DNA from 2 places in the Pseudarthrobacter sp. NKDBFgelt genome. Region 1 is predicted to be linked to the other one. Evidence: predicted binding sites of a transcription regulator. Region 1 holds the regulator's gene; the other holds the start of a gene.

Region 1 (14,609 bases):
CGTTCCCGGGCCGGCGACGCCTGGGACAGGGCGCAGGCAGATTCCTGCGGAGCACCCACACCCGGGTCCGGGGCTGGCGGCAAGGGCGTTTCGCTGGGTATGCCCTCGTTGCCCGTCCGCACCCGCTGACCGGTGGGCTCACCGCCTGTTATCGCCGTCGTTGGCCCCACAGGGTCGGGCAAGTCAGACCTCGCCGTCAGCCTTGCCCTTGAACTCGGCGGCGAAGTCATCAATGCCGACGCCATGCAGTTCTACCGCGGCATGGACATCGGCACCGCAAAAATCACCGACGCTGAACGCAGGGGAGTTCCCCACCACCTGCTGGACATCCTGGAGGTAACCCAGGAAGCCAGCGTGTCGCAGTTCCAGCAGCAGGCCCGGGAGCTCATCTCGGACATCCACGCCCGCGGCAAGCGCGCCATCCTGGCCGGCGGGTCCGGCCTTTACGTGCGGGCCGCGCTGGACGTCCTTGAGTTCCCGGGGACTGATCCGCTGGTGCGGGAACGGCTGGAAGCCGAACTCGCTGCGCAGGGGACCGCGGTGCTGCTCGAACGGCTGCGTGGGGTGGACCCTGTGTCAGCCGGCAGGCTCTCAGATGACCGGCGCATCATCCGGGCCCTGGAGGTCCACCAGCTCACCGGACGGCCGTTCAGCTCCTTCATGCCGCAGCGCGAGTACTTCCAGCCTGCCGTCCAGGTAGGCCTGGCAGTGGACCGCGAGGCGCTTCGGGACCGGCTCGCCCAACGCGTCCACCGCATGGTGGACGCCGGCCTGCCCGCCGAGGTTCGACGGCTGGACGCCCGCGGGCTGAGGCAGGGAAAGACCGCCCCCCGCGCCCTGGGATACTCGCAGTTCCTGCGGGTTATCGACGGCGAATGGACCGTTCCCGAGGCCGCGGAGGACACCATCGTGGCCACCCGGCAGTTCGCCCGGCGACAGCTCACCTGGTTCCGCGCCGATCCGCGCATCCACTGGCTGGACTGGCAGGATCCGGCCCTGGTGGCCAAAGCGGCAGGGCTCTCCCGTTTTTAGGGCTGTACCGCCCGGCCGGTACCCTTGGAACCATGGACACAACCCTCGCAGAAACCACCGAGCCGGCCTTCCGCACGCTGAGCGGGCTCCGCTTTTCCAAGGGGCACGGCACCGGCAATGACTTCGTCCTGGTGGCTGATCCCGAGGGCGTCCACACCATCACTGCCGAAGCCGTGGCCGCCCTGTGCGACCGGCACCGGGGGATCGGCGGGGACGGGCTCATCCGGGCGGTCCCGTCGCGCTTCCTCCCGGAGGGCCGCGAACTGCTCGCCGCCGCCCCTGACGCTGAGTGGTTCATGGACTACCGCAACGGCGACGGCTCGCTGTCCGAAATGTGCGGCAACGGCGTCCGCGTGTTCGTCCATTTCCTCCGGACCGAGGGCCTGATCGAACTGCCCGACGGCGGCGCCCTGGCCATCGGAACCCGCGCCGGGGTCAAGACCGTGGTGCGCACGGGCGACGACTATGCCGTGGACATGGGGCCGTGGGAGTTCATCTTCCCCGGGGAAGCTACGGCCAAGGCCATGGATTCACTGGTGACCGCCGAGGGCCTGGAGGTTCCCCGCCCCGCCCTCTCCGTCAGCATGGGCAACCCGCACACCGTTGTAGCCCTCGCCGAGCTTTCCGAACTTGCCGGAACCCGCCTGTTCACCGCACCAGTCGTGGACCCCGTACCCGCCAACGGGACCAACGTGGAATTCGTCGTCCCCTCCGAGCCGCTCGTGCACGACGGCATCGGTTCGGTGACAATGCGGGTGCATGAACGCGGCGTGGGGGAGACCCAGTCCTGCGGAACGGGTGCCTGCGCCGCCGCAGTGGCCATCCGCCACTGGGCAGGAGCGGAAGCCCCGGACTCCTGGCGGGTCCACGTCCCCGGAGGCGTCGTGGGAGTAAAGTTCTTCGCTGGTCCCGCAGGCCACGAACACGTGGAGCTCAGCGGTCCGGCAGTTATTGTGGCAACCGGGACGCTTTCCTGACCTTGAGGATCCGGAACGACTTCGACGTCGCTTCCCGGCTCACGCTGAACGATTCGTCCAGCTCAGCTGCAAGCCACCGCTGAAGCGAGTCCGCCCCCAGGTTTTTCTGCACCACCAGCCATGCCGTCCCGCCCGGAGCCAGGCGGGGCAGCCACAGTCTCAGCAGGGAGTGCAGTTCGTCCTTGCCGATCCGGATGGGCGGATTGGACCAGATCGTGTCAAAGCGCAGGTCGGGGTCCACTGCGTCAGGGGTGCTGGCCGTAACGTTGGCCAGGCCCAATGCTGCGGCGTTCTCGTTTGTCAGCGCGATGCAGCGCTCGTTGACATCCACCGCGTAGACCCGGGCGGACGGCGCCTTGAGGGCCATGGTCAGGGCAATCGGACCCCAGCCGCAGCCGATATCCAGAAGGTTTCCCTGCGGCGCCGGCGCGGGCACCTCGGTGAGCAGGATGGCTGTGCCTTTGTCGATCCCGTCAGGGCTGAAGATGCCGGAGGAAGTCTGCAGCCTGCGCGTTTGCCCCGCCAGTTCAACAGTCAGGGGCTTGCGGGTGAAAGGGCCAGCGGGTGTTGCGCTGAAATAATGTGCGGACTCCATAACTGGCCAGAGTAGTTCCCCTTGCAGCGTAAAGGGAAACCGCGGGCAGGGCCCTCTGCTACGCTGGAGGGCATGTTCCTGATCTTCGAGTAACCGGCACGGGCCACGCCCGTCCCGAAGCCTGTCCTCCAGCGGCAGCATGTCCCACCCAGCGACGCAGGTCCTCCGACCCTTCCGCTGCGTGCACCGGGCCAAGCGGATATCCCTTTGTTCCGGTCGCCGGACCACACTCGAAAGTCAGCCTCCTGCTGAACTTATCGCCGTTTTCCGGCTGCCTTTTTCCGCCGCGTAAGTGTACGTGGCACGTCTGCCGGCGCCGCCATCAGCGGCGCCGGCCCAGCAAGCCAGGAGGCTTGGATGACCGCAGGCCGTCAGCCCAGCGCGAATACTTCCCCCACCACCAGCAATCGGCACTATTCTGGAACTGCCGAATCTTCAAAGGAGACCATGACCAGCCAGCCCAACACCGGATCAGATCCAGCCGCCCAGGACATGAGTCCCGAGGAAATCCAGGCTGTCATCGACCGGATTCTCTCCAAGGACGTACCTGCCAGGAACCCCAACACGCAAAGCGGCGATGGGAAGGGCGGCGACGGAAAGGCAGTGTTCGGCAAGGCCCAGGCAATTTCCCGCCTGGACGAAGAACATTCAACGTACGACGGCGACCAGCAGGACCTTGAGGAACGGCGCGCCCTGCGCCGTACCGCAGGACTGTCCACCGAACTGGAAGACGTCACCGAGGTCGAGTACCGCCAGTTGCGCCTTGAACGGGTGGTCCTGGCAGGGCTCTGGTCCGAAGGCACGCTGGCCGACGCCGAGAACTCGCTCCGGGAGCTCGCTGCCCTTGCGGAAACAGCCGGCTCCGAGGTCCTTGACGGACTGGTCCAGCGCCGGGACAAGCCGGACCCCGGAACATTCCTTGGCTCGGGCAAGGCGCTTGAGCTTCGGGACATCGTGATGTCCACCGGCGCGGACACCGTGGTGGTGGATGCCGAGCTTGCACCCTCCCAGCGCCGAGGCCTGGAGGACATCGTCAAGGTCAAGGTCATCGACCGGACAGCCCTGATCCTGGATATTTTCGCCCAGCACGCCAAGAGCCGCGAAGGCAAGGCCCAGGTGGAGCTGGCGCAGCTTGAGTACCTCCTGCCGCGCCTCCGTGGCTGGGGCGATTCGATGTCCCGCCAGGCCGGCGGCCAGGTGGGCGGCGCCGCAGCCGGCATGGGTTCGCGCGGTCCCGGTGAAACGAAAATCGAGCTGGACCGCCGTCGCATCCGCACCCGCATGGCCAAGCTGCGGCGGGAGATCGCCGCGATGAAGCCGGCCCGCGAGACCAAGCGGGCCAACCGCCGTCGTAATTCCGTGCCGTCCGTAGCGATCGCCGGGTACACCAACGCGGGCAAGTCCTCCCTGCTCAACCGCCTGACCGACGCCGGCGTCCTGGTGGAGAACGCCTTGTTCGCCACCCTGGACCCGACTGTCCGCAAGGCGGAAACCGCGGACGGGCTGGGTTACACGCTCGCGGACACCGTTGGCTTTGTCCGCTCCCTGCCGACGCAGCTGGTGGAGGCGTTCCGCTCCACGCTGGAGGAAGTTGCCGACGCCGACCTGATCCTCCACGTGGTGGACGTTTCGCACCCGGACCCTGAGGGCCAGATTGCTGCGGTCCGCAAGGTCTTCAGCGAAGTGGATGCCCGCAAGGTGCCCGAAATCATCGTGCTCAACAAAGCCGACGCCGCTGATCCCTTCGTGGTGGAACGGCTCCGGCAGCGCGAACCGCGGCATGTGGTGGTGTCCGCCCGCACGGGGCAGGGCATCGCGGAACTGCTGAAGGCCATCAGCGACGCCATTCCCAGGCCAAGCGTCAAGCTGGAACTGCTCATCCCCTACGACCGCGGAGACCTGGTCAGTAAACTCCACGAGTCCGACGCCGAGATCATCAGCGTGGACCACGTGGAGCAAGGCACGCGGGCCGTGGTGATGGTCCGTGAAGGCTTTGCGGCCGAACTGGAACCCTTCGTCAGCAATGACTGACCTCGTGGCCAAGGAAGCCACGGAGACGGCTGGCGAGCAGTTCGTGATCGAACTGCTCGACCGGGCCGTTGCCGGCATGGGCGGGCAAAGCCGTGCCGGCCAGCATGAGATGGCCAGGCAGGTGGCCCGTGCCCTGGAAACGGGGGACCACCTCCTGGTCCAAGCAGGCACAGGCACCGGAAAGTCGCTGGCCTACCTAATACCCCTCATCGCGCACGCCCTGGAAAGCAACAAGCCCGCCCTGGTCTCCACGGCCACGCTTGCGCTCCAGACGCAGATCGTGGGCAGGGACCTGCCCCGGCTGCTCAAGGCCATCACTCCCGCGCTGGACAGGCCCGTCAAGGTGGCCCTGGTCAAGGGGCGGTCCAACTACGTCTGCCGGCACAAGCTGGAAGGCGGCTTCCCGAGCGAGGAACCGGCGGAAGGCCAGCTGTTCAGCCTGGGCGAGGACACCAGCGTCCCGCACTTTGCCGCAGCCGTTGGCGGCCCTTCGTCCCAGCTCGGCAAGGAAGTGGTGCGGCTGCGGGAGTGGGCGGAGAAGACCGCCACGGGGGACCGGGATGAGCTCCTGCCGGGCGTCACGGACCGTGCCTGGCGCCAGGTGTCCGTGACGTCCATGGAGTGCCTGGGCGCCCAAAAGTGCCCCATGGCAGCAGAGTGCTTCAGTGAACTCGCCCGCCAGGACGCTGCTGAGGCCGATGTTGTGGTCACGAACCACGCCATGCTTGCAGTCAGCGCCTTTGAGGGGCTGGCGGTCCTGCCCGAGTATGACGTGGTGGTGGTGGATGAGGCGCACGAACTCCAGGACAGGGTTACCGGTGCGGTGTCCGGCCAGCTGTCGGTGGCCATGGTGCACGCCGCTGCCTCCGGCGCCCGCAAGCACACCGCCATCACCGTTGACGCGCTCAACGCCGCGGCCGCCAACCTGGAGCTTGCCCTCGCCGGCGTGCCGAACGGGCTGCTGCCCAACGGACTGAATGACGAACAGCTGGACTGTGTGGACCAGTTGCGCGACGCCTGCCGGGCCGCCCTCTCGGATTCGAAGGGGGACAGTACTACAGCGCCCGACGGCGGCAGGCAGCTTGCGCGGTCCCGCCTGATGCTCATCCTGGAACTTTGCGAACGGCTCCTCGCTGCCCGGGAGAACCGCGAAGTAGTGTGGTTTTCCCGCGCCAGCTCCTTTGATCCCGCGCAAGGGTTCTCCCCGCCTGATGAGACAGCGCCGGCGTTGATCAACATTGCGCCCCTCTCCGTGGCCGGGCGGCTGCGGGAAGGCCTGTTCGCCGGACACACTGTTGTGCTGACCTCCGCCACACTGGCCATCGGTTCAGCATTTGAACCTGCCGCCGGCGGACTGGGCCTCGTGGGTGAGGGTGCTCCCCAATGGAAGGGCGTGGACGTGGGCTCGCCGTTCGACTACCCCAAACAGGGCATCCTCTATGTGGCAGGGCACCTGCCGAAGCCCGGCAGGGGCTCATCCCCGGAAGCGCTGGACGAACTCGAGGCGCTGATCCGTGCTTCCGGCGGCGGCGCACTGTGCCTGTTTTCTTCCCGGCGTGCCGCGGAGGAGGCCGCCGAGGCCCTGCGCCCAAAGCTGGACATGACGGTCCTGTGCCAGGGCGACTCCACCATGACGGCACTGGTGAAGCAGTTTGCGGACGAGCCCGACACCTGCCTGTTCGGAACCATGTCCCTGTGGCAGGGCGTGGATGTCCCGGGCGGTTCGTGCCGGCTTGTGGTGATAGACCGGATTCCTTTTCCGCGGCCGGACGATCCCCTGATGACGGCGCGCTCCCGTGCCGTGGCGCAGGCCGGCGGAAACGGCTTTATGTCGGTGTCGGCCACCCATGCCGCCATCCGGCTCGCGCAGGGCGCAGGCCGGCTGATCCGCTCCACCGGGGACAAGGGAGTGGTGGCGGTCCTTGACTCCAGGCTCGCCACGGAGCGCTACGCCGGGTTCCTTCGGGGAGCGCTGCCGCCGTTTTGGTCTACAACGGACCGGAAGACGGCAATCGCGGCACTGGAGAGGCTGGCCGGGGAAAACACCTGACGCCCTGGGCAGGGCTGGGCCTCCAGGAAGCCGGCCCTGTGCAGGGCCGGCTTGCCCAAGGGGGATCCGGCCAGCGCACTGCGCAGGGCCGGATGTGCCCTGGGCTAATGGGGCTGTGGGCTGGTTCTGCCTGGGCCAGTAGCGGGCGGTTACAGCGAGCGGAGGACTGACACGACCTTGCCCATGATGGTGGCGTGGTCCCCGAGGATGGGCTCGTACTGGGTGTTCTGGGGGAGCAGCCAGGTGTGGCCGTCGCGCTGCCGGAACGTTTTCACGGTGGCCTCGTCGTCGAGGAGGGCAGCGACGATGTCGCCGTTGGCTGCGTCCGCCTGGCGGCGGACCACCACCCAGTCGCCATCACAAATGGCTGCATCCACCATGGAATCCCCGGCCACCCTGAGCATAAACAGTTCGCCCTGGCCCACCAGCTGCCGGGGGAGCGGCATAACGTCCTCCACCTGCTGGTCGGCAAGAATGGGGCCACCAGCGGCGATGCGGCCCACGAGTGGGACCATCGCGGTGTCCAGGGCCGTGGGCAACTCCGTGACGGTGGCCCCGCCTGCGGAGATTCCTGCTGATGGCTGGCTGGCCGGCTTGGCCGCGCCGCCGTCCAGGGTCAGGGGCATGAGGACTTCCATGGCGCGCGGACGCTTAGGGTCACGGCGGAGGTAGCCGAGTTTCTCCAGCTGGGCCAACTGGTGCGTGACGCTTGAAAGGCTGGCCAGTCCCACAGTGTCACCGATCTCCCGCATGGACGGGGGGTAACCGTTCTCATTGACGGAGCGCTGGATGGTTTCGAGGATCTTTTTTTGCCGTGGCGTCAGGCCCTTGGCGGTCCTCTTCGGTTGCGCGGTTGCCCTGCCCCCGGCGGCTGCTGCTGCCATATTCGCCAATGCCTTTCGGTGTCCGCGGGGCCCCTTCCACGGCCAGGCCCTGGAGGATCCCGCCCCATAATGTCAGACCCTGCTGATCGACTGTCCGGGTGGTTGTTCTTTTGTTCAAAACTAGGCCAGCCACACTGCTTTTTCAAACATTTGTTCTAGCGAGTCTCGACAATGTTCGTTGATAGGTGCTAAAACTGAAGAAGCAAAGTTCGAACATATGTTCTACTGCGAACACGGGCCATTCGAAGATGGCGCCGGAACGCCCCTGCCGGGGCGCGGAGCAGAACATCCGGGCAGCACAGTATGGTCCAGGAGGGCTCAGTTCATGTCAGCTACATCTGTTTCGCGGGGTTCACGTCCACAGCTGCACTCAGTGCAGCAACTTCTGTCCCGGCCTGAAGGGCGGCAGCCGGAACGGCCGGCAGCCCTTCCGCCCCTGCGGCTGACCCGCCGCGGCCGCATCGTGCTGATCGGGATTCCCCTGGTGCTGCTGGCCGCCCTGCTGCTCTCCCTGGCCGGCTTCTTCAACTCCCCGGCGAAAGCCTCCGACTCTGCTGCGGACCTAGAAACGACGTCCGCGGTCAGCGTGACGGTCCAGCCCGGCCAGTCGCTGTGGGGCATCGCGGCCACCGTGGCGCCGGAGCGCGATGCACGTGATGTTGTGGCGGATATCGTGCAGCTGAACAACCTGTCCGCAGGCACGGTCTTCCCGGGGCAGCAGCTGTTCGTACCCGCCGCTTGATTTGGCACATGCCGAGGGCGAACAGGATGCCGTCACATTTTCCGGCACCCGGCACGGGCACTAAACTGTTCAGGTGAATGACCAGCTAGAACGCCTGAACCGGCTTCCCCTCCGCAGCAACCTCCGCGGGCTTACCCCTTATGGTGCGCCACAGCTGGACGTCCCCATCCTCCTCAACGTCAACGAGAATACACATGGTGTTCCGGCGGACGTGCGGGCTGCCATCAGCGCGGCGGTGTCCGAGGCCGCCGCAGGACTGAACCGCTACCCGGACCGGGAGTTCACGGAACTGCGGAAAGCGCTGGCGGAATACCTGGGCCACGGATTGGACGAGACCAACCTCTGGGCCGCCAACGGCTCCAACGAGGTGCTCCAGCAGATCCTCCAGGCCTTCGGCGGCCCCGGACGCACAGCGCTCGGCTTTCCGCCCACGTACTCCATGTACCCGCTGCTGGCCAGCGGAACGGACACCGAATACATCGTCGGTGAGCGCGCCGAGGGCTACGGCCTCAGCGCCGAATCCGCGGCGCGGCAGGTCAAGGAACTGCAGCCCAACATCGTGTTCCTCTGCTCACCCAACAACCCCACGGGGACGGGACTGGGGCTGGACGTCGTGGAGGCCGTCTATGAGGCCGGTGAAGCAACCCAGACCATCGTCATTGTGGATGAGGCCTACCACGAGTTCGCACACGACGGGACGCCCAGTGCACTGACGTTGCTGCCCGGCCGGGAGCGGCTGATCGTGTCCAGGACCATGAGCAAGGCCTTCGCGCTGGCAGGAGCCCGCCTGGGCTACATGGCTGCAGCACCCGAAGTTGCCGATGCGCTGCGCCTGGTCCGGCTGCCGTACCACCTCTCCGCCATCACGCAGGCCACCGCACTGGCTGCCCTCCAGCACCGTGAGGCGCTGATGGCGGATGTGGAAGACATCAAGAGGCAGCGGGACCGCATCGTGTCGGAGCTGACGCGCATGGGCCTCAAACCTGCGGCGTCCGACTCCAACTACGTCTTTTTCGGCGGACTGGAGAACCCGCACCGGGTCTGGCAGCAACTGCTGGATGCGGGCGTACTGATCCGGGACGTGGGGATTCCGGGCCATCTTCGCGTCACGGCCGGAACTGAGACCGAAACCACAACCTTCCTCACATCCCTGGAAAGCATCCTTGCAAGCCAGGCCACGCTTCCCGCCTAGACTGGAAGCAGCGGCGCTGGACGCCCTGAACCACCCCTTCTGCCCAAAAGGACCCAACGCATGAGTACCACCGGATCGAACGTGGCTGCGGCCCGCACTGCGCGCATGGAACGTGCCACCAGTGAGTCGTCCGTGCTCGTGGAAATCAACCTGGACGGCACCGGCATCTCGGACATCGACACGTCGGTACCGTTCTACGACCACATGCTCACGGCGCTGTGCAAGCACTCGCTGATCGACATGACCGTCAAAGCCACGGGCGACATCCACATCGACGTCCACCACACGGTGGAGGACGTCGCCATCACCTTCGGAGAGGTGCTGCGCACCGCACTCGGGAACAAGGCCGGCATCCGCCGGTTTGGCGAGGCTACCGTCCCCCTTGACGAGGCCCTGGCCCACGCCGTCGTCGATGTTTCCGGGCGTCCCTACCTGGTGCATGGCGGCGAGCCCGCAGGCCAGGAATACCACCTGATCGGCGGCCACTTCACCGGGTCCCTCACCCGCCACGTGTTCGAGGCCATCACGCTGCACGCGGGCATCTGCCTCCACATGAACGTCATCGCAGGCCGCGATCCGCACCACATCGTCGAGGCCCAGTTCAAGGCGTTCGCGCGGGCGCTCCGTGCTGCTGTGGAACCGGATCCCCGTGTTGAGGGGATCCCCTCCACCAAGGGTGCGCTGTGAGCGGCCAGGTCCTGCGGGACGGTGCCATCGTCGATCCCTCGGCCTCCCGGAAACTGCCCTCGCCCGAGGGCAAGCCCACCGTCACGGTCCTGGATTACGGCTCCGGGAACGTCCGCTCCGCTGTGCGGGCGCTGGAACGGGCCGGTGCAGAAGTCATCCTGAGCTCAAAGCCGGAGGACGTCCTGAACGCCGACGGCCTTGTGGTCCCCGGAGTCGGAGCCTTCGAAACCGTGATGCGCGAGCTCAAAGCCGTGGACGGCATCCGCCTCATTGGCAGGCGGGTGGCCGGCGGGCGGCCGGTCCTGGGCATCTGCGTAGGCCTCCAGGTCCTCTTTGAGGCTGGAGTGGAGCATGGCACCGAAGCTGAAGGCATGGGTGAATGGCCCGGCAAGGTGGAACTCCTGCCGGCCGACGTGGTGCCACACATGGGCTGGAACACCGTCAAGGTGCCCGAAGGGTCGAAGCTGTTTGCCGGCGTCGAAAACGAGCGGTTCTACTTTGTGCACTCCTATGGGGTCCAGGAATGGACCTTCGATGTCATCCAGCCACGGATGGCAGCGCCCCTGGTCACCTGGTCCGAGCACGGCGCTCCGTTCATTGCCGCCGTCGAGAACGGCCCGCTCTGCGCCACGCAGTTCCACCCGGAGAAATCCGGTGATGCGGGCGCGCGCCTGCTCCACAACTGGGTGGAAGCCCTCCGCAGGCCCGCTGCCGGCGGCCAGTCCGACAGCAGCCAGTCGGACAGCACGCAGGCCAACAATACTTCGGCCCGCGGCGGGGCGCCGGTTTCGGAAGAGGGCTCCGCCTAGATGTGGTCCGTTCTCCTGATGGGGCTTGCCGGCGTGCTCGTCGGCGGTGCACTGTCTTTCAGGCAGCAGCACAAGCCGCTCTGGACCCAGATTTCGTTTTATGTTCTTGCGGGCATGTCGCTGCTCGCCGCCTACCTGCTGACGCTGCCGGGCAACTGACCGCGGCAGGCCATCCTGCCCCCACCCTGAGGATTCACCATGACCACTTCAACTGACCTTCCCGTTCTCGAACTGCTGCCCGCCGTCGACGTCGTCAACGGCCAGGCCGTCCGGCTGGTGCAGGGCGAAGCGGGCAGTGAGACCAGCTACGGGACCCCGCTCGAAGCGGCACTCAACTGGCAGGAGCAGGGAGCTGAATGGGTTCACCTCGTGGACCTGGATGCAGCCTTCGGGCGGGGCTCAAACGCGGAGCTGCTCCGCGAAGTTGTGGGCCGGCTGGACATCAAGGTGGAACTGTCCGGCGGGCTTCGTGACGATGCGACCCTCGAAGCGGCGCTGGATCTGGGCGTTGCCCGCGTGAACCTGGGAACCGCCGCGCTGGAAAACCCCGAATGGACCCGCCGTGCCATCGAGCGCTTTGGTGACAAAATCGCCGTCGGACTCGACGTCCGCGGAACCACGCTGGCCGGCCGCGGCTGGACGAAGGAAGGCGGAGACCTCTGGGAGGTCCTGGGCCGCCTCGAGGAAGCCGGCTGCAGCCGCTACGTGGTCACGGACGTAACAAAGGACGGCACGCTGCAGGGGCCCAACGTGGAACTCCTCCGCCAGATGGTGGAGAAAACGGGCAAGCCCGTTGTCGCCTCCGGAGGCATCTCCAGCCTCGACGACCTCAAGGTCCTGCGTTCGCTTGTGCCGCTGGGCGTTGAAGGGGCGATCGTGGGCAAGGCCCTCTACGCCGGCGCCTTTACGCTGCCCGAAGCCCTCGACGTTGCCGGCCGCCGCTAAGGGCGCACGCCGGCATGGCCAGCAACGAATCAGGCACTCCGTCACCCCGCCAGTTGCCGGGGCATATCGCTGCGGCGCTGGCAGGTGCCGGCGGCTCCACGGACTCCGCAGGGCAGCCCTGGGCGGGCCGGAGCCTGGCCGGCGACGACGCCAGGATCCACAACTTCGAGAACGACGACGGGACGGCCAGCGCTGACTACCTTGCCGCCATAGCGGCACTCCGGGACGGAACCGGGGACGAGGCGGCCGTCGTCGCCTCGCTGGCCACCGCACGGGTGTTCATCCCGATCGTGGCCCAGCTCGCGGAGGAAGCGGAAGGCCAGAACGGCCTGCAGGCCGACAAGCAGGCCGACATGGCACTGGTAACGCTCAAAGCCGCTGACGGGAGGACAGCAATGCCCGCCTTCACCTCCACAGCGGCCCTGTCCGCCTGGCATCCCGGAGCCAGACCCGTTGCCGTGTACGCCGCACGCGCCGCGCTCTCTGCCGTCGCCGAAGGCGCAGAGCTCCTGGTTCTTGATCCGGGCTCTGCCTTCACGTTCGTGGTGCGGCGCCCTGCCGTGTGGGCTCTGGCCCAGCAGCAGCAGTGGACGCCTTCATACAGAGACCAGGGACTCGCTGCCGAGATGGGCAGGGCGGCCGCCGGTTTTCCCGCCGTCCGGAACCTCGAATTGGTACCAGGCAGGGGAGTGGCCGCCCGTGCCGCCGACGGGACCGTGGCAGCAGGCGGCGGCGCCGGGCCGGAACTGCAGGTGGTGCTTTACCTGGAGGACGGGCTGGATGCCGCGGGGGTCCAGGAGCTGGTGGCCGGACTCCAGGCCCAATGGTCCCGGAATGTATTGTTTGGGGAGCGCGTCGACTCGATCGACATCAAGTTGAGGCGTGCAGACCACTAGCCGGCAGCCAGCGGGGTGATCCCCAGCCACTGCGGCAGACCTAAGGATCACTCCGTGAATTTCGCTCTCTACCGGGAGTTGCTCGCCGTCCGGCCTATCCGCCGGCTGTTGCTGGTGGGCATGGTTGCCCGCATTCCCCACTCCGCTGCCGGGGTGCTGTTGACCCTGCACATCGTCCTGAGCCTGGACCAGGGGTACGCCGCCGCGGGCGCTGCCGCGGCCGTCATGACCATCGGCATTGCCGTGGGTGCACCTTGGCGCGGCAGGCGGGTTGACACCGTGGGCCTCCGGACAGCACTCATTCCCTCCGTCATCTCGGAAGCGGTCATCTGGTCCGTTGTTCCGCACGTGTCCTACCAGTGGCTCCTTCCGTTGGTGTTTGTGGGCGGCCTGCTCACGCTTCCCATTTTCAGCGTGGTGCGCCAGTCCCTGGGCGTGCTGGCCGACGGCGACCAGCGCCGTACCGCCTTCGCCCTCGACGCGATTACCACTGAGGTGGTGTTCATGATCGGTCCCGCTGCAGGCGCCATCGTTGCCACCAGCGGCTTCACGGTGCTGGGCCTCACCATAGTGGGAGTTTCCACCTCACTGGCCGGGCTGTTCCTGATGTGGTTCAACCCGCCCACCCGAAGCCCGGTGCAGGACGAGGAATGCAGCGCCGATGAGCGCCACGCCGCCGAGGCCGCCGTGGTATCCGCCGCCCCTGCCCACCTGCAGGAGGCTGCGGCTGAACTGGTACCTGCGGGCGCAACACGCAGCGGGCCGGGCCTGCGCGGCAAGGTAGCCCACAACTTCGCCTGGTTCACCGCCACCGTGGCGGCCGTCTTTGCCGTGGCGGCAGGGGCGGGCATGGTGCTGAGCGGGACCGACGTCGGCATTGTCGCCGCCCTGGAAACGGGGGGACGCCAGGCGGAAATCGGCATCGTCTTCCTCTTCTGGTGTGCCGCGTCCGTGGTGGGAGGCCTGATCTACGGGGCCATGCACCGCCCGGTCTCGCCCATCCTCCTGCTGCTCGGAATGGCTGCACTGACAATCCCGATGGGTTTCGCGCATGATACGTGGGCGCTGGCGTTCACAGCGATCCTGCCAGGACTTCTCTGCGCGCCCGTGCTGTCCTCCGCGTCGGAAAAAGTTGCGGACCTGGTGGCTGAGGAGCGCCGCGGGGAGGCCATGGGCTGGTACGGCTCGGCACTGACCGGCGGCGTGGCTCTGGGTGCACCGCTCGCGGGTGTCTTCATCGACGGCACGGGCCCATCCGGAGGCTTCGTTTCGGTGGGTGTTGCCGGCGTCGCGCTTTGCTTCGCAGGCCTTATCCTCCAGCAGCGCCGCCGGGGCAGAATCAAAGCCCAGTAATTCCCAACCCACTAGGCGGAGTTTTTGTCCAGATATGCAGGCTTCCGAGGCGCTAAAGCCTGCATATCTGGACAAAAACTCCATTAAAAGCGCGACGGCGGGACGAGCCGTGAAGGCCGTCCCGCCGTCGTCAAGTGATTGGGCTGGTTCTTTCCTAGTTCACTGCCCCGGTGTACTTCTCGCCCGGGCCCTTGCCCGGGGCATCGGGGATCAAAGACTCTTCGCGGAACGCCAGCTGCAGGGACCGCAGTCCGTCACGCAAGGGTCCGGCATGCTGGGAACCGATCTCCGGGGCGGCGGCGGTCACCAGGCCGGCCAGGGCGGTGATCAGTTTCCGGGCCTCGTCCAGGTCCTTCAGTTCTTCCGCGTTGTCCTCGGCCGCGAGCCCCAGCTTCACTGCGGCTGCACTCATCAGG
Region 2 (14,609 bases), on a different contig from region 1:
GATCGCTGATGCGCCGGACGAGCTTCCGCTGGCCGTGGCCGAGCTCCTGCGGGCACGGGTCCTTTCCCCTGCCGAGGCAGTTTTGGAGAGGTACGACGCCGGCACGCGGCTCAAGGTCCCCACGGCCTGGTATGGCCCCATCACCTTTGTCCGGCCGGGTGAACCGTTCACTCCCGCGGAGTCAGCCCGCGCCCACCGGCTCGCGGAGCTCGCCGAAATCCTGGCGCACCGGCCCGCCCCGTCCCCGCCCAACCAGGTAGCACCAGATGTCGTTTAGGGGCCGCATAACAACATCAGCTGGTACTCAGTTGGGTTACATCCGGATGTTGAGGGCTGCCGGGTCCATGGTCATGACAACATGCTTGCCCTGCCCTTCGTGGTCGCCGTCCAGCTGGTAGTCGTCGTTGTGCTCCAGGGTGATCTCCACGGTTTTGCCCTGGAAGTACTCTACGGCTGTGTCCTTCCCCCGCCCCTTGCCGATCATTCCGGCAACCACCGACAACCAGCCCAGCTTGCCGTGGTGCGGCGCCAGCACGGCAACGTCCAGCAGGCCGTCGTCCACCTTTGCCTCGGGGAAGATTTCCAGGCCGCCCTGGACCTTGCCGCAGTTGCCCACCATGACGCTGCGGACACCGCGGCGGACAGCCGGCTTCCCGTCGATCACAATGGTGGCCTTGACCGGCTTGCCGGGCAGGTTCCGGATACCTGCGTCCACGTAGGCCAGCCAGCCCACCTTGTCCTTTAGTTCCTCGTTGGTGTCGGCCATGATGGTGGCGTCGTATCCCACCCCGGCCATCACCAGGAACAGCTGCTCCATGTCCGGGTCGCTGCGGCGGGCACGGACCACATCGATCTTCCGCTCGGTGCCGGTCAGGGCCCTGGCCATGGCGCCGTCGTAATCAGTGACGTCCATGCCGAGGTTGCGGGCCAGGAGGTTGCCGGTACCCAGCGGGAGCAGCCCCATGGGCACGTCCCCACCGGACAGCACCTCGGCGACACACCGGACGGTCCCGTCGCCGCCGGCGGCGATCACAATGTCCGCCCCCTGCGCGAGTGCTTCCTTGGCCTGGCCTACACCGGGATCTTCCTTGGTGGTTTCGAACCAGAGCGGCTCGCCCCAGCCGTTCTCCACGCAGTGCTTTGCCACCAGGCCGCGCACGTCGATGTCCACCGGCTTGGCGGGATTGACGATGATTGCAGCACGCTGGAGAGAGGTGGAGCTGTTGGCAGTCATGGTGTCCTCTGATGGCAAGTGGAAAGGCTACGTCTGAGAGAAGACTAGCCTGCCCCGCGCGGGCCTCGAAGCAGGCCGGCAGGAGCTTCGCCGCGAGGGGCGCGGCTACAGTGCTTTGACGGCCCCGAGCACCTGGGCCAGCGAGTCCTTGGCGTCGCCGAACAGCAGCGACGTCTGCGGCTCGTACAGCAGGTCATTCTCGATCCCGGCGAACCCGGGACGCATGGAACGCTTGAGGAACACCACCTGCCGGGCATCCGCCACTTCCAGGATGGGCATGCCGTAAATGGGTGAACCGGAGGACGTCTTGGCTGCCGGGTTCACGACGTCGTTCGCGCCCACTACCAGCGCCACATCCGCCGTTTTGAACTCCGGGTTGATCTCCCCCATTTCCTTGAGGGATTCGTACGGGACGTTGGCTTCGGCCAGCAGCACGTTCATGTGTCCGGGCATCCGGCCGGCCACGGGATGGATGGCGAAGTCCACCTCGATCCCGCGGCTTTCCAGTGCCAGTGCGAGCTCGGCCGCGGTGTGCTGGCCCTGGGCCACGGCCAGCCCATAGCCGGGAACAATGATGACGCGCTGCGCGTAGCCCAGGAGTACTGCAACGTCCTCGGCGCTGGAGGAACGGACGGGACGTTCGCTCACGGCGGTGGATCCCGCCGTCGAGCCTCCCCGGAAGGCGCCGAACAGGATGCCCGCCACGCTGCGTCCCATCGCCGCCGCCATGGCCCGGGTAAGGATGGTGCCCGAGGCGCCCACCAGGGTGCCGGCCACCACCAGCAGCACGTTGCCCAGCACCACGCCGGAGGCGGCCACGGCAAGGCCTGTAAAGGCGTTCAGCAGCGAGATGACGATAGGGACGTCGGCCCCGCCCACCGGCAGCACCAGCAGGATTCCGGCGGCCAGTCCCAGCACCAGCAGCAGCAACGCGAGCGGAAGGGAACCGGTAGAAACGACGACGGCGGCGGCCGCCACGGCGGCGAGCAGCACCGCGGCCATCACCACGGGGAGCCCGCGGAACACCACCGGCCGCGTGGTCATCAGTTCCTGGAGCTTCGCGAACGTGACCCCCGAACCTGCGAAGGACACGGCACCGATCAGGAGCGTGAAGACGATGGCCAGCCGCACCCAGGGATCGCCTGCGTGGCTCAGTTCGAGAAGCGCCACGAGGGCAGCAGCTCCGCCGCCCACGCCGTTGAAGGCGGCAACCAGCTGCGGCATCTGCGTCATCTTCACGCCCCGGGCCACGGGCGCCGCCACCACCGTGCCGACGGCGATGGAACCAAGGATCCACGGGACGTTGTCCAGCTGCGCGGACAGGAACACCGTGACGACGCCAATCAACGCACCCAGCGCGCCGATCAGGTTGCCGCGGCGGGCGGTCCGCGGGGAACTGAGCCCGCGCAGCGCCAGGATGAAGAAGACGGCGGCGACCAGGTACAGCAGCGACGTCCACACCGGGTTCAGGAGGCTCATTTGCCGTCCGCCTTCCGGGCGGCCTGCTTGGTACCGGCCGCTTTGCGCGCATGGAACATATGCAGCATCCGGTCGGTCACCACAAAGCCGCCCACCAGGTTGGCGGTGGCAAGGACGACGGCGAGGAGCGCCACCGCGAGCACCCACGGGTCTGCAGCCTGGCCGGCGACGATGATGGCGCCCACCAGGATAATGCCGTGGATGGCATTGGCGCCGGACATCAGCGGCGTGTGCAGGGTACTGGAGACCTTGGATACCACCTCGAAGCCGACGAAGACGGCCAGGACCGTGATGGTCAGCAGGCTCATACCGTCCATCAGAGCGCCCCTTCCCGACGGGCGCCGGCCCGCTCGGCCAGCAGGTCCGCCGTCGGCTGGTGCCGCACCGTGCCGTCGTGGGTGAGGCAGGCCCCGGCGATAACCTCGTCACTGAAGTCGGGGACCAGCGCACCGTCCCGGACCATCAGCACCAGCAGGTTGGCGACGTTCTTGGCGTACAGGCGGGAAGCGTCCGACGCCATGGCGGAGGGTGCATCTTTCAGGCCGACCAGCCAGACGTGGCCGGAGCCGTCCGCGGTGGGTACGGGAACGTCCTGGCCAGGCATAGCGCCTTCCACGTTGCCGCCCGACTCGGCAGCGAGGTCCACAACCACCGACCCGGCCCGCATGCCCTGCACCATCTCCCACGTGACCAGGAGCGGTGCCCGCCTGCCGGGGACGGCCGCCGTCGTAATCAGGACGTCGGCCTGGGCCACGTGCGGTGCCAGCAGCTGGCGTTGCCGGGTGCCGGCGTCGGAACTGAGCTGGCGGGCGTAGCCGCCGGCAGCCTCCGCCGTTTCGAGGTCCAGCCGGATGAAGGTGCCGCCCATGGAGGCTACCTCGTCCGCGGAGGCGGGGCGGATATCGTTGGCGAAGACCCGGGCGCCCAGGCGTTTTGCGGTGCCAATGGCCTGCAGGCCCGCCACGCCGGCCCCCAACACCAGGACCCGGGCGGGCGGGACGGTACCGGCGGCGGTCATGTACAGCGGGAAGAACCGGGGCAGCCGGATGGCCGCCTCAAGGACGCAGCGGTACCCGGCCACGAGTGCTTGGGAGCTGAGGGCGTCCATGGACTGGGCCCGGGAGATGCGTGGCACGAGTTCCAGGGCGAAGGATGTGACGCCGGCGTCGGCGAGCGCCTGGACGGTTGGCAGTTCGGACGACGGCGATGCGAGTCCCACGGTGACGGCGCCCCTTTTCAGGGACCGGGCGGTGTCCGGGTCGAGGGGCCGGACGTGGGCGAGGACGTCCAGCTGGGCGGGATCGAGCTCAGGGACAATGTGTGCACCCGCCTGGCTGTACGCGAGGTCCGGGTACCCGGCCGCCGTGCCGGCGTCCTCCTCGAGGAGTATCTCGACGCCGAGCGCCGCCAGCTGCTTGACCGTTTCCGGTGTGGCGGCCACCCGCCGTTCACCCTCCCGGCGTTCCCGCGGTATGCCCAGTTTCACCCGCTGACTCCCCTCGCTGCATGGATGCGGGAGCGCCGCCCTGCCGGGCCGTTCCTGGTCACCTGGACCAGGTGGCTTCGCGGAGCGGCGCTGCTGCACGTAGTTGGCTTGAGTCTATGGCCCGCACCGGTGCCGCGGGAGTAGGGCGGCGTGCTTGGGTGGCAAACAGTTACCTTACGGCTGCTTGCGGCTGCTGTGTTCCCCGCCCGCCAGCCGGTAGGAATCCTGCAGCAGTTCCGCCAGCAGCTCCCCGGTGATCCCGGCCAGGCGCACCAGCACCAGCTGGGGAGAACGCTCGTGATGCGGGGTCCAGAAGTACGTTTCCGGCTCCGTTCCCGCCAGGGCCTCGCGTTCGTCAGTCTTGACGGTGAGGACTCCGGGTTCCCAGATGCGGGCCACCAGGGTCCTGGCGAACCATGCGGGCTGGCCCCAGCTCAGCCGCTCCGTGACGCCCGGCATCGCCAGGGCAATCCTGCGGACGTCAGCTTCTGTGGCCATGAGACACAGTGGCATTCCTGCCGCTCCGGGGCAAGGGCCGGCTGGTTCGCTGGTGCCGCGGGCCGGGGTGCCGTGCGGGCCCTGTCAGGTTTGCATGTCCGCCATTGCGGGCCGAAGTACATCCACCCCGCCGAGGCGTTTTGCCGGGCGGCCCTGGTAGTCCAGCCCTATCTCTCGGGCTGTTTCCTGCAGGAGCGGGACAACTGTTTGTTCGATCACGTCCTGGGAGGAGCGGTGGGTCTGCAATGAGACATTGACGGCGCCGACGGCCTCGTCTCCGCACCAGATGGGAACGGCAACGCCGCGGAGGCCGTTCTCCAGTTCCTGGGACACCATGGACCACCCCTGGCCCCGGGCGAGGCTGACCTCGTCCTTGAGGGCTTCCAGGCTGCCGACGGAGTGCTCGGTATAACGCTGCAGGTGGACCGATTCGTAGTACGCCTCCAGGCTGTCGGCCGGCAGGGCAGCGAGGAGCACCCGGCCCATGGACGTCGCCCAGGCCGGAAACCTGGTGCCCACGCTGATCGATACGTTGAGGAGCCGCGGGGACGGGACACAGGCGACGTAGGCGACGTCCGCCCCATCAAGGACGCAAAGCGACGCCGTCTCGCCGAGCTCGGACGCCAGCAATTTGAGGTGCGACTCGGCTACGCGGGGAAGGGACAGGGTGGAGAGGAAGGATGAACCAAGCTCCAGGGAGCGGGCGGTCAGTTCAAAAGATTGTCCGTCCGTCCGCAGGTACCCAAGGTCCGCCAGCGTCAGCAGGAACCGCCGGGCAGAGGCGCGCGTTATGTCCGTCGCCGCCGCGATTTGGGAGACGGTCAGGCGGGGGGTGTCCGAGGTGAACGCCCTGAGGACGTCAAAGGCCTTCCCCACCGACTTCACAAAGTACGCCGGATGTTCTTCTTCCATGGACTTCTTGCCCTTCCGAAAAATACAGGACACCGGGCCCACCTGGGTGGGTCCCGGCGTCCTTGAGCGTATCTAGCTGGAAACCTTCGCCTGGTCCGCTCCGGCACCCACTGCCTTGCGCCGCTTCAGCTGCGCGCGGAGGGGAGGGACAACCAGGGCCGCAACAGAGATGGCAAGGAGCACCAGCGCAATGGGACTGGTGAAGACGGATGCCCACCCGTCGGTGATGAGCGCGCGGCGCAGGTTTGCCTCGGCCAGGGGGCCAAGGATAAGGCCCAGAACAGCGGGGCCTGCAGGGAAACCGAAACGCAGCATAAACAGCCCCACGGCCCCGAAAATCATCATCATGAACACATCGAAGACGCTGTTGTTGATGGAGTACGTCCCCACCATGCAGAAGATCAGGATGATGACCCACAGGTAGTGGCTGGGCAGTTCCAGCAGCTTGACCATGCCGCGCATGCGCAGGAGGCTCAGCCCGAGGGTCAGGATGGTGGCGATCAGCATGATCGTGACCAGCGAGGAGACGAGGTCCGGCCGGCTGCTGAAGAGGCTGGGCCCCGGCTGGATGCCCCAGATCATCATGGATCCGATCATGACGGCCATGACGGAATCGCCGGGGACGCCGAGCGCCATGGTGGTGGTCACGCTGCCGCCCAGGGTTGCCGTGCTGGAGGTATCGCCGGCAGTCAGGCCCTCAAGGGAGCCCTTGCCGAACTCCTCCGGGTGCTTGGAGACTTTCCTGGCGTTGTCCCACGCGATGATGCCGGCGATGTCGCCGCCCACCGCCGGGACAAGGCCGACGACGGATCCGGTCACCGCGCCGATTCCCATCGGCTTGAACAGCCGCTGCATCAGTTTCCGTCCGGGCATCCACTGGCCCAGTTGGGTGACGGGCTTGACGTGGTGCAGGTGCCTGCGCCTGGTGAGAATCTGGTTGAGGACTTCCGCCACGCCAAAGAACCCGATGATGACCGGAATGAACGGCACGCCGCCGTTCAGTTCCAGGACGTTGAGGGTGAAGCGGGCGTCACCGGTGATGGGGTCACGGCCCACGGTGGCCAGCAGGAGACCGAAGGCTCCGGCGGCAAGGCCCTTGAGGATTCGTCCCGAGGAGACACCCACCATCATGGTCAGGCCGAAGACCACCAGCGCGAACATTTCCGGCGGCCCGAACTGGCGTGCGAATTCCGAAAGGGGCACCGCGGCAACCGCCAGGATGAGGATGCCAAAAAGCATGCCGAAGGCTGAGCCGAAAGCGGACGTTGTCAGGGCCAGGCCCGCTTGTCCTTTCAGGGCAAGCGGGTAGCCGTCAAAGGTTGTGGAAATGGAGGCAGGTGTGCCCGGGGTGTTGATGAGGATGGCCGGCACCCGGTCACCGAACTGGGCGGCCACGTAGATGGTCAGCAGGACGGCGAGGCCCTGGATGGGTTCCAGCGTCAGCGTGAACCCGCTGGCGAGGGCCACGGCCATGGTGGCAGTCACACCCGGGAAGGCACCCACGAGCATGCCCACCAGGATGCCCAGGCCTATGTAGAGGAGGGTATCCACCTGGAGGACGGTCATGATGCCGTCCGTGACGGGCGAGGCAGCGATCTGGATCATAGGTTCACCCGCAATGCGACGACAAAAAGGAAATGGAGGAGGGCCGTAACGATGGCCGGGAACACGAGCAGCGGCCTCCAGCCCCGGCCGCCGTACAGGGCCGTCAGCGCGACTGACGTTGCGAACGTAATCAACCAGAACTGGAGGACGTTCCACAGCATGAGGTAGCCCACCAGAATCACGGCGGTCAGCAGCATCCGGCCGATGCCCCACCCGCTGAGCGGATCAGGGAGGTTGGCCCGGCTGACCCCGCGCAGCACGTTGACCACCACCTGCAGGACGCCGAAGACGATAAGGCTCCATGCGAGCATGGTGGGCCAGAAGGGAGGCCCGAGTTCCACCCGGACCCCCGAACGGATGCCCTGGGCGAGCACCAGGACCAGGACACCGAGGCCTATGGTGACGGCGGCCGGAACCAGTTCCCTGAGCCGGTGAGCACGGTCCGTGACCAGCACCTCTGACGCCGGGTGGATATGGGCTTCGGCGTGGTCCTGCCCAGGGTCTGTTGGGTTGACGCCTGCCGGCGGCCCTGTTGCTGTGTGATCGTTCATTGGGGTTCCTCAGTAGGGGCCGGCCAGCGGAAGGCTGGCCGGCCCGTCTGCCTCGAAGTGTGTGCCTGCGCTACTTGCCCTGCGCGAGCTTGATCCACGGTCCGTAGCGGTCGGCTTCCTCGTCAAGGAACGCCGTCATCTCCTCCGCGTCCTTGAAGGTCGGCACAAGGTTGGAACCTTCGATGACCTTCTTGTACTCCGGGTCCTCAACAGCCTTGCCCATGGCGTTGGAGAGCTTGCTGACCACTTCCTCGGGCGTACCGGCCGGAGCCATGATCCCCACCCATGAAGCGTTCTGCAGGTCGATTCCTTCTTCCTTGGCGGTGGGGACGTCCGGGTTCTTTGGATCCCGTTCCTCGGTCAGCATGGCCAGGTAGCGGAGCTTGCCTGCGTCCACCTGGTTCTTCTGCGTGCCGATCGCATCGATCGAGAAGTCGACGTCACCGGCCGCCGCAGCAGCAACTGCCGGGGCGGAGCCGTCAAACGGGACGGATGTGAGCTCGATTCCGGCGAGTTCCTGGAGGCCCTGGGCGGGGGAATCCCAGACCGAGCCAACGCCCGGGCTGGAGTAGGTGACCTTTCCGGGGTTGGCCTTGGCGTCCGCGACGAGGTCCTTGAGCGACTGGTAGGGGCTGTCCACCGGGACAGCGATGGCACCGGGTCCGGCCAGGCCCTGGCCAATCGGCGCGTAGTTGGACGGGTCGATGTCGTAATCCTGGAACTGCAGGGTGGCTACCTCTACGCCCATCATCGACAGGTTGTAGCCGTCCGGCTTTTGGTCCTTCAGCCAGTTGTAGGCCACCGAGCCGTTGGCCCCCGGCTTGTTTTCGACGATAACCTCGACGCCCAGCTCTTTTTCCAGCAGCGGTGCAATGGTACGGGCTGTCAGGTCCCCCGAGCCGCCCGCGGCCCAGGGAACGGTCAGCCGGATGTCCTGCGCGGGGAAGTCGGCTTCGGAACTGCTGTTGCTGCCCGAGGCGCAACCAGTCAGCGCAAGCAACCCCGCCGTGCCCACTGCGAGTGATTTTAGAAGGGTTTTCACTACGGTTTTCTCCTTTGATACCCGTATTCCGACAAGGCTGCCGGCTGTCATCTCCAACAGTGCGCCCCATCTGGGACTTTGTACGCATTACGAACATGTGTGCATAAAACGTACAGTAGTTGTAATCTAGTTCACATCGAGGCCCGGAACAAGGCCGCGGCCGAAATTGTGACCAGGCAATCCGACCCATGGACGCTTCGCACTGGCGGGGCCGGAAGGTGGACAGAATGAGTACTCCGGCGGAGTCGTACCTGGTGGGGTTGATCGGCGAAGGAACCACACACTCCCTGACCCCTGCCCTTCACGAGAGGGAAGCCGACCATCACGGACTGCGGTATATCTACCGGACCGTGGACCTGACCGTCCTGGCACGTCCGGCTGAAGACGTGGGGGCCCTGCTCTCGGCCGGACGCGACCTCGGCTTCAATGCCTTCAACATCACCGTTCCCGCCAAACAGGTTGTCCTTGGCTACCTTGATGATCTTTCGGACGATGCGGCCCGGCTGGGGGCCGTCAACACCGTCCTTATCCGTGATGGCAAGTTCATCGGCCACAACACCGATTACTCCGGATTTGGCTCCGCCCTCGAGGAAGGCCTTCCAGGCGCGTCCCTTGGACGTGTGGTGCAGCTGGGCTCCGGCGGCGCCGGAGCAGCTACGGCGTACGCGCTCCTTGCAGCAGGAGCGGAGCACCTGTGCGTCCTGGACCTGGATCCCGCCCGGTCCCGGGAGCGGGCCGAGGCCCTGGCGCGGCTCTTCCCAGACAGGAACATCGAATGGCGGCCGATCGGCGAGCTAGGGGATCTGATGTCCAATGCGGACGGGCTGGTGCATGCCACCCCCGTGGGGATGCACGCCCATCCGGGCATGCCCCTGGACGGGGAGCTGCTCCAGCCCCGCCACTGGGTGGCCGATATTGTCTACCGCCCGATCGAAACCGAACTGGTTAAGGCCGCCGCTGCCAAAGGGTGCCGTGTGCTGGACGGCGGCCACATGGCCGTGGGCCAGGCGGTGGACGCCTTCCGCCTCATCACGGGCGTGGAACCGGACCGCTCGCGCATGAGGCAGCATTTCCTGTCCATGCTCCGGCAGGGGGCGTAGGCCCCAGCCGTGTGCACCCTTGGAGGGGTTAACCCCGCGCGCTGAGATCGGCGGAGATGAGTTTCGCCGTCGCAATGATCTCCTGCGCCACCGAGGCCAGGAAGGCGTCCGGGTCCGGCTTGGCAGCCACGGACTGGGCCTGCAGGGACACGTTGACGGCCGCCACAACCCTGGACCTGTCGTACACGGGGGCGGCCACGGACATCAGGCCCAGCTCCAGCTCCTGGTCCAGCAGGCACCAGCCCTGCGCCCGGACCGTCTCAAGGACTGGCAGAAGGTCCTTGGCGGTGCCCAGGGCGCGCGGGGTCAGCGGTTTGATCTCGGCCGTGGCCAGGTAGGCCTTTAGGTCCGCCGGGGGCAGCCCGGCGAGCAGAACGCGGCCCATGGACGTGGCATACGCCGGGAAGCGGGTGCCCACGGTAATGCCCACGTTCATGATCCGGCGGGTGGTCACCCGCGCGATGTAGGCGATGTCAGCCCCGTCGAGCACCGCCGCAGAGGTGGACTCCCCCAGCTTCAGGGACAGTTCCTCTAGGTGCGGCTGCGCCATCTGCGGCAGCGACAGCCCGGACAGGTACGCGTAACCCAGCTGGAGCACCTTGGCCGTCAGCGCGAAAGTTTTACCGTCGGTCCGCACGTAGCCCAGTTCCACCAGCGTGTGCAGGAACCGCCGGGCAGTGGCGCGCGTCAGCCCCGTGCGGCCTGCCACCTCCGTCAGGGTCATCACCGGGTGGTCCGTATCGAATGCACGGATGACGGCGAGCCCGCGGGCCAGGGACTGGACGTACTGGTCGCTGGCCTGCGGGGCACCCGCTGATGCTGCGTCGGTCATGGTTACCAATCCTAGGGCCGGCTCAGGCCGCGGCGGCCGCCTTGAGCGGAACAGGCACCAGTTCCTGGAGTTCCTCCAAGGTGCAGCCGAAGGTCTCACGGACGGTGATGCCGCCGGGCCCGGTGAGGAAGACGGCTTTGTCCGTGTACACGCGGGTGACGCAGCCGACGCCGGTGAGCGGGTAGGTGCAGGACTCCACGATCTTGGAGGCGCCTTCGCGGGTGAGCAGGGTCATCATGACGAACACGTCCTTGGCGCCGGTGGCCAGGTCCATGGCGCCTCCGACGGCGGGAATGGCGCCGGGAGCGCCGGTGTGCCAGTTGGCGAGGTCGCCGGTCACCGATACCTGGAACGCCCCCAGCACGCAGATGTCCAGGTGCCCGCCGCGCATCATCGCGAAGGAGTCGGCGTGGTGGAAGTAGGACGCCCCCGGGAGTTCGGTGACGGGGATCTTGCCGGCGTTGATGAGGTCCTCGTCGATCTCGTCACCCTTGGCTTCCGGGCCCATGCCCAGCATCCCGTTCTCCGTGTGGAGCGTGATGTCCTGGTCCTCGGTGAGGTAGTTGGACACGAGCGTGGGCTGGCCGATGCCGAGGTTCACGAACGAGCCCGGGGCGATGTCCCTGGCCACCAGGCGGGCGAGGTCGTCCCGGCTCAGGGGGGCCTCGGAGGTTTTGATGCTCGATTCCATGACGCCCATCTCAGGCCACCTTCTCTTCAGTGCCAGTGGTGCTGCCGGCGGTATTGCCGGCGGCCGCGGGAACGCGGACCACGGTATTGACGTAGATTCCGGGAGTCACCACGTTCTCGGGATCCAGTTCCCCGACAGGAACGATCTCGGACACCTGGACGATGGTGTGCTTCGCGGCCGCGGCCATGATCGGGCCGAAGTTCCGGGCAGTTTTGCGGTACACCAGGTTGCCCTTCCCGTCGGCCTTGAGTGCCTTGATCAGGGCGACGTCGGCGTGGATGGGGGTCTCGAACACCTGGCCGCGGCCGTCAATGATCCGGGTTTCCTTGCCTTCGGCGAGCATGGTGCCGTACCCGGTGGGGGTGAAGAACCCGCCGATTCCCGCGCCGGCGGCCCGGATGCGTTCGGCCAGGTTGCCCTGCGGCACCAGTTCCAGCTCGATCTGCCCGGCCTTGTACTTGGCGTCGAAATGCCAGGAGTCGGACTGGCGCGGGAAGGAGCAGATCATTTTCCGGACCCGGCCTTCCTTGATGAGCAGGGCCAGGCCCTGGTCGCCCTGGCCGGCGTTGTTGTTCACCACCGTCAGGTCCTTGGCGCCGCAGTCCAGCAGCGCGTCGATCAGTTCGAACGGCTGCCCGGCGTTGCCGAACCCTCCGATCATCACGGTGGAACCGTCCTTGATTCCGGAGACGGCCTCCTGGACCGACTCTACGAAGTTCAGCATTGCCTATGCCTTTCCTGTAATGGTGCCTGCGGAGGAGGTGACGTTTTCGAGGACCACGGCCAGGCCCTGGCCCACGCCGATGCAGATCGCCGCGACGCCCCAGCGTTCCCCGGTGGTCTGCAGGGACCGGGCGAGGGTGCCGAGGATGCGGGTTCCGGAGGCACCCAGGGGGTGGCCCATGGCGATGGCGCCGCCGTGCCGGTTCACGATGGAGTGGTCGATGCCCCAGGCGTTGATGCAGGCGAGGGACTGGGCGGCGAAGGCTTCGTTAAGTTCGACGGCGCCCACCTGGTCCCAGCCGATGCCCGCCTTCGCGAGTGCTTTGTTCGCCGCCTCCACCGGGGCGTACCCGAAGTACTGGGGGTCGTTGGCGTGCGCGCCGCGCCCGGCGATGCGGGCCAGCGGGTCCAACCCCAGCAGCCCGGCGGCAGCCTCGGAGCCCACCCATGCCGCGGAGGCGCCGTCGGACAGCGGGGACGCGTTCCCGGCGGTGACCGTGCCGTCCTCGGTGCGGAACACCGTCTTCAAGCCGGCGAGCTTCTCCGCTGAGGACCCGGCGCGGATGCCCTCGTCCCGGACCAGGTCCGTGCCCGGCACCGGGGAGACGAGGTTGTCGTAGAACCCCTCGTCCCACGCCGCAGCGGACAGGTTGTGGGAGTTCGCCGCGAATTCGTCCTGCGCTTCACGGGTGACGCTGTACTTCTCGCGGAGCCGCTCGGTGGCCTCGCCAAGGGATATGGTCCATTCCTTGGGCATGGCCTTGTTCACCAGGCGCCAGCCCAGGGTGGTGGAGGCCAGGGTCAGGTCCCCGGCCGGGTAGGGCTTCTCGGTCTTGGGCAGCACCCAGGGGGCCCGGGACATCGATTCGGCGCCGCCCACCAGCATCAGCTCGGCGTCACCGGCGTTGATCTGCCGGGAGGCGATGATCGCCGCGTCCAGGGACGAACCGCAGAGGCGGTTGACCGTGGTGCCCGGGATCGAGACCGGAAGGCCGGCCAGTAGCGTGCCCATCCGGGCGATGTTCCGGTTCTCCTCGCCGGCGCCGTTGGCGTTGCCGAAGACCACCTCGTCGATCCGCTCCGGATCCAGGGCAGGAGCCCGCTTCACGGATTCCCTGATCACGTGCGCGGCGAGGTCATCCGGGCGGACGGCGGCGAGGCCGGATCCGAATTTGCCGAACGGGGTGCGCACGGCGTCGTACACAAAAGCCTGGTTCATCACTGTTCCTCTACATCTTTGTCTGTACGGCCCAACTAGGTAGCGGTAAGTGTCGTTTTGGAGGCTCATAACGACACTTGGCGCTATCTAGTTGGGCGGGGTGGGGGTTTCGTTGGTGGGTGCGGCGCTGTCCAGGTCCTTGAACACCTGCTGGGCGGTCTTGAAGGCCGTATTCGCGGAGGGCACTCCGCAGTAGATGGCGGTCTGCAGCAGGATTTCCTTGATCTCGTCCCTGCTGAGTCCGTTGGTGAGGGCTGCCCGGATGTGCATGGCCAGCTCTTCCCAGTGCCCGTGCGCCACCATGGCGGTGATGGTGACGGCGGAGCGCATTTGCCTCGTCAGGCCGGGCCGGGTCCAGATCCCGCCCCACGCGATCCGCGTGATCATGTCCTGGAAGTCGTCCGTGAATTCGTCCTTGGCGGCGTTGGCCCGGTCCACGTGCGCGTCACCCAGCACTTCGCGCCGCACCTTCATGCCGCCGTCGTAAATGTCCTGGCTGGTGGCACCGGGCTGGACGACGCCGTTGCGTTCGGGGTTCTTCCCGCCAGTGCCGTTCATTTCGCTGCTCCCCGCGATTCGGTCCAGGTGATGAGGCTGCGCATCAGCTCGGCCACGTGGGCGGGGGCTTCGGCCGGCGCAAGGTGGGCCACGCCCTCCAAAGTCACAGCGGTGGCCGTCCCGCCGCCGGCCGTGATGCCGGCCGCCACTTCTTCAGCGAACGACGGCGGGGCCACCCCGTCCAGCGCCCCGGCGATGACCTGGGTTGGCACCCGGATGCTGCCCAGGTCCTCCCGGACGTCGAACGCGGCCAGTGCTTCGCAGCAGAAGGCATAGCTGAACCGGTCGGCGTCGCGCAGGGCATGCAGGAGCCGGCTGCTGAGCTCGGGCTCGCGTTCCATGAAACCGGGGGCGAACCAGCGTTCCGCCGAGCCCTGGATCATCACCGGGGTGCCCTGGCTGCGGACTGTTTCAGCCCGTTCCAGCCACCCTTCGGGCGTGCCCAGCTTGGCGCCGCTGCACTGGACGGACAGGCTCTTGAGGCGTTCCCCGTGCTTAATGCCCAGCTGCAGGCCGGTGGCACCGCCCAGGGAGACGCCCGCGTAGTGGAAGGCCTCTCCGGGTGCGATGGAGTCCACGAGGTCCACCACGGCATCTGCCAGGGCGGCAACGTCGAAGGTCCCGGTGGCTGCGGGTGAGACCCCATGGCCGGGCAGGTCCCAGGCAACGACGTCCACAT

Evidence for each region. Region 1 encodes LexA, which represses DNA repair genes until DNA is damaged. Its sites were predicted from a motif close to TCGAACANNTGTTCGA; they were not measured.
Region 2: ACKAE7_RS16915 (shikimate dehydrogenase) is a predicted target of LexA. The motif match lies at 8,897-8,912, and genes of this name have one in related genera.

Annotation. Positions count from the first base shown of each region.
Region 1 covers NZ_JBJURL010000010.1:30,002-44,610, reverse strand. The annotation lists gene miaB (tRNA (N6-isopentenyl adenosine(37)-C2)-methylthiotransferase MiaB) at 1-129, shown strand, start outside; gene miaA (tRNA (adenosine(37)-N6)-dimethylallyltransferase MiaA) at 133-1,032, shown strand; gene dapF (diaminopimelate epimerase) at 1,065-2,009, shown strand; gene ACKAE7_RS04460 (class I SAM-dependent methyltransferase) at 1,981-2,604, opposite strand; gene hflX (GTPase HflX) at 3,052-4,635, shown strand; gene ACKAE7_RS04450 (ATP-dependent DNA helicase) at 4,628-6,685, shown strand; gene lexA (transcriptional repressor LexA) at 6,835-7,569, opposite strand; gene ACKAE7_RS04440 (LysM peptidoglycan-binding domain-containing protein) at 7,895-8,311, shown strand; gene ACKAE7_RS04435 (histidinol-phosphate transaminase) at 8,385-9,503, shown strand; gene hisB (imidazoleglycerol-phosphate dehydratase HisB) at 9,564-10,190, shown strand; gene hisH (imidazole glycerol phosphate synthase subunit HisH) at 10,187-10,999, shown strand; gene ACKAE7_RS04420 (hypothetical protein) at 11,018-11,158, shown strand; gene priA (bifunctional 1-(5-phosphoribosyl)-5-((5-phosphoribosylamino)methylideneamino)imidazole-4-carboxamide isomerase/phosphoribosylanthranilate isomerase PriA) at 11,198-11,944, shown strand; gene ACKAE7_RS04410 (SseB family protein) at 11,959-12,840, shown strand; gene ACKAE7_RS04405 (MFS transporter) at 12,895-14,193, shown strand; gene ACKAE7_RS04400 (DUF1844 domain-containing protein) at 14,348-14,609, opposite strand, start outside.
Region 2 covers NZ_JBJURL010000075.1:534-15,142, reverse strand. The annotation lists gene ACKAE7_RS16965 (ACT domain-containing protein) at 1-277, shown strand, start outside; gene ACKAE7_RS16960 (diacylglycerol/lipid kinase family protein) at 314-1,234, opposite strand; gene ACKAE7_RS16955 (NAD(P)(+) transhydrogenase (Re/Si-specific) subunit beta) at 1,340-2,713, opposite strand; gene ACKAE7_RS16950 (NAD(P) transhydrogenase subunit alpha) at 2,710-3,030, opposite strand; gene ACKAE7_RS16945 (Re/Si-specific NAD(P)(+) transhydrogenase subunit alpha) at 3,030-4,199, opposite strand; gene ACKAE7_RS16940 (MmcQ/YjbR family DNA-binding protein) at 4,374-4,697, opposite strand; gene ACKAE7_RS16935 (IclR family transcriptional regulator C-terminal domain-containing protein) at 4,782-5,609, opposite strand; gene ACKAE7_RS16930 (tripartite tricarboxylate transporter permease) at 5,682-7,214, opposite strand; gene ACKAE7_RS16925 (tripartite tricarboxylate transporter TctB family protein) at 7,211-7,765, opposite strand; gene ACKAE7_RS16920 (Bug family tripartite tricarboxylate transporter substrate binding protein) at 7,836-8,807, opposite strand; gene ACKAE7_RS16915 (shikimate dehydrogenase) at 9,035-9,907, shown strand; gene ACKAE7_RS16910 (IclR family transcriptional regulator C-terminal domain-containing protein) at 9,936-10,739, opposite strand; gene ACKAE7_RS16905 (3-oxoacid CoA-transferase subunit B) at 10,762-11,439, opposite strand; gene ACKAE7_RS16900 (3-oxoacid CoA-transferase subunit A) at 11,441-12,154, opposite strand; gene ACKAE7_RS16895 (thiolase family protein) at 12,158-13,372, opposite strand; gene pcaC (4-carboxymuconolactone decarboxylase) at 13,460-13,930, opposite strand; gene ACKAE7_RS16885 (alpha/beta fold hydrolase) at 13,927-14,609, opposite strand, start outside.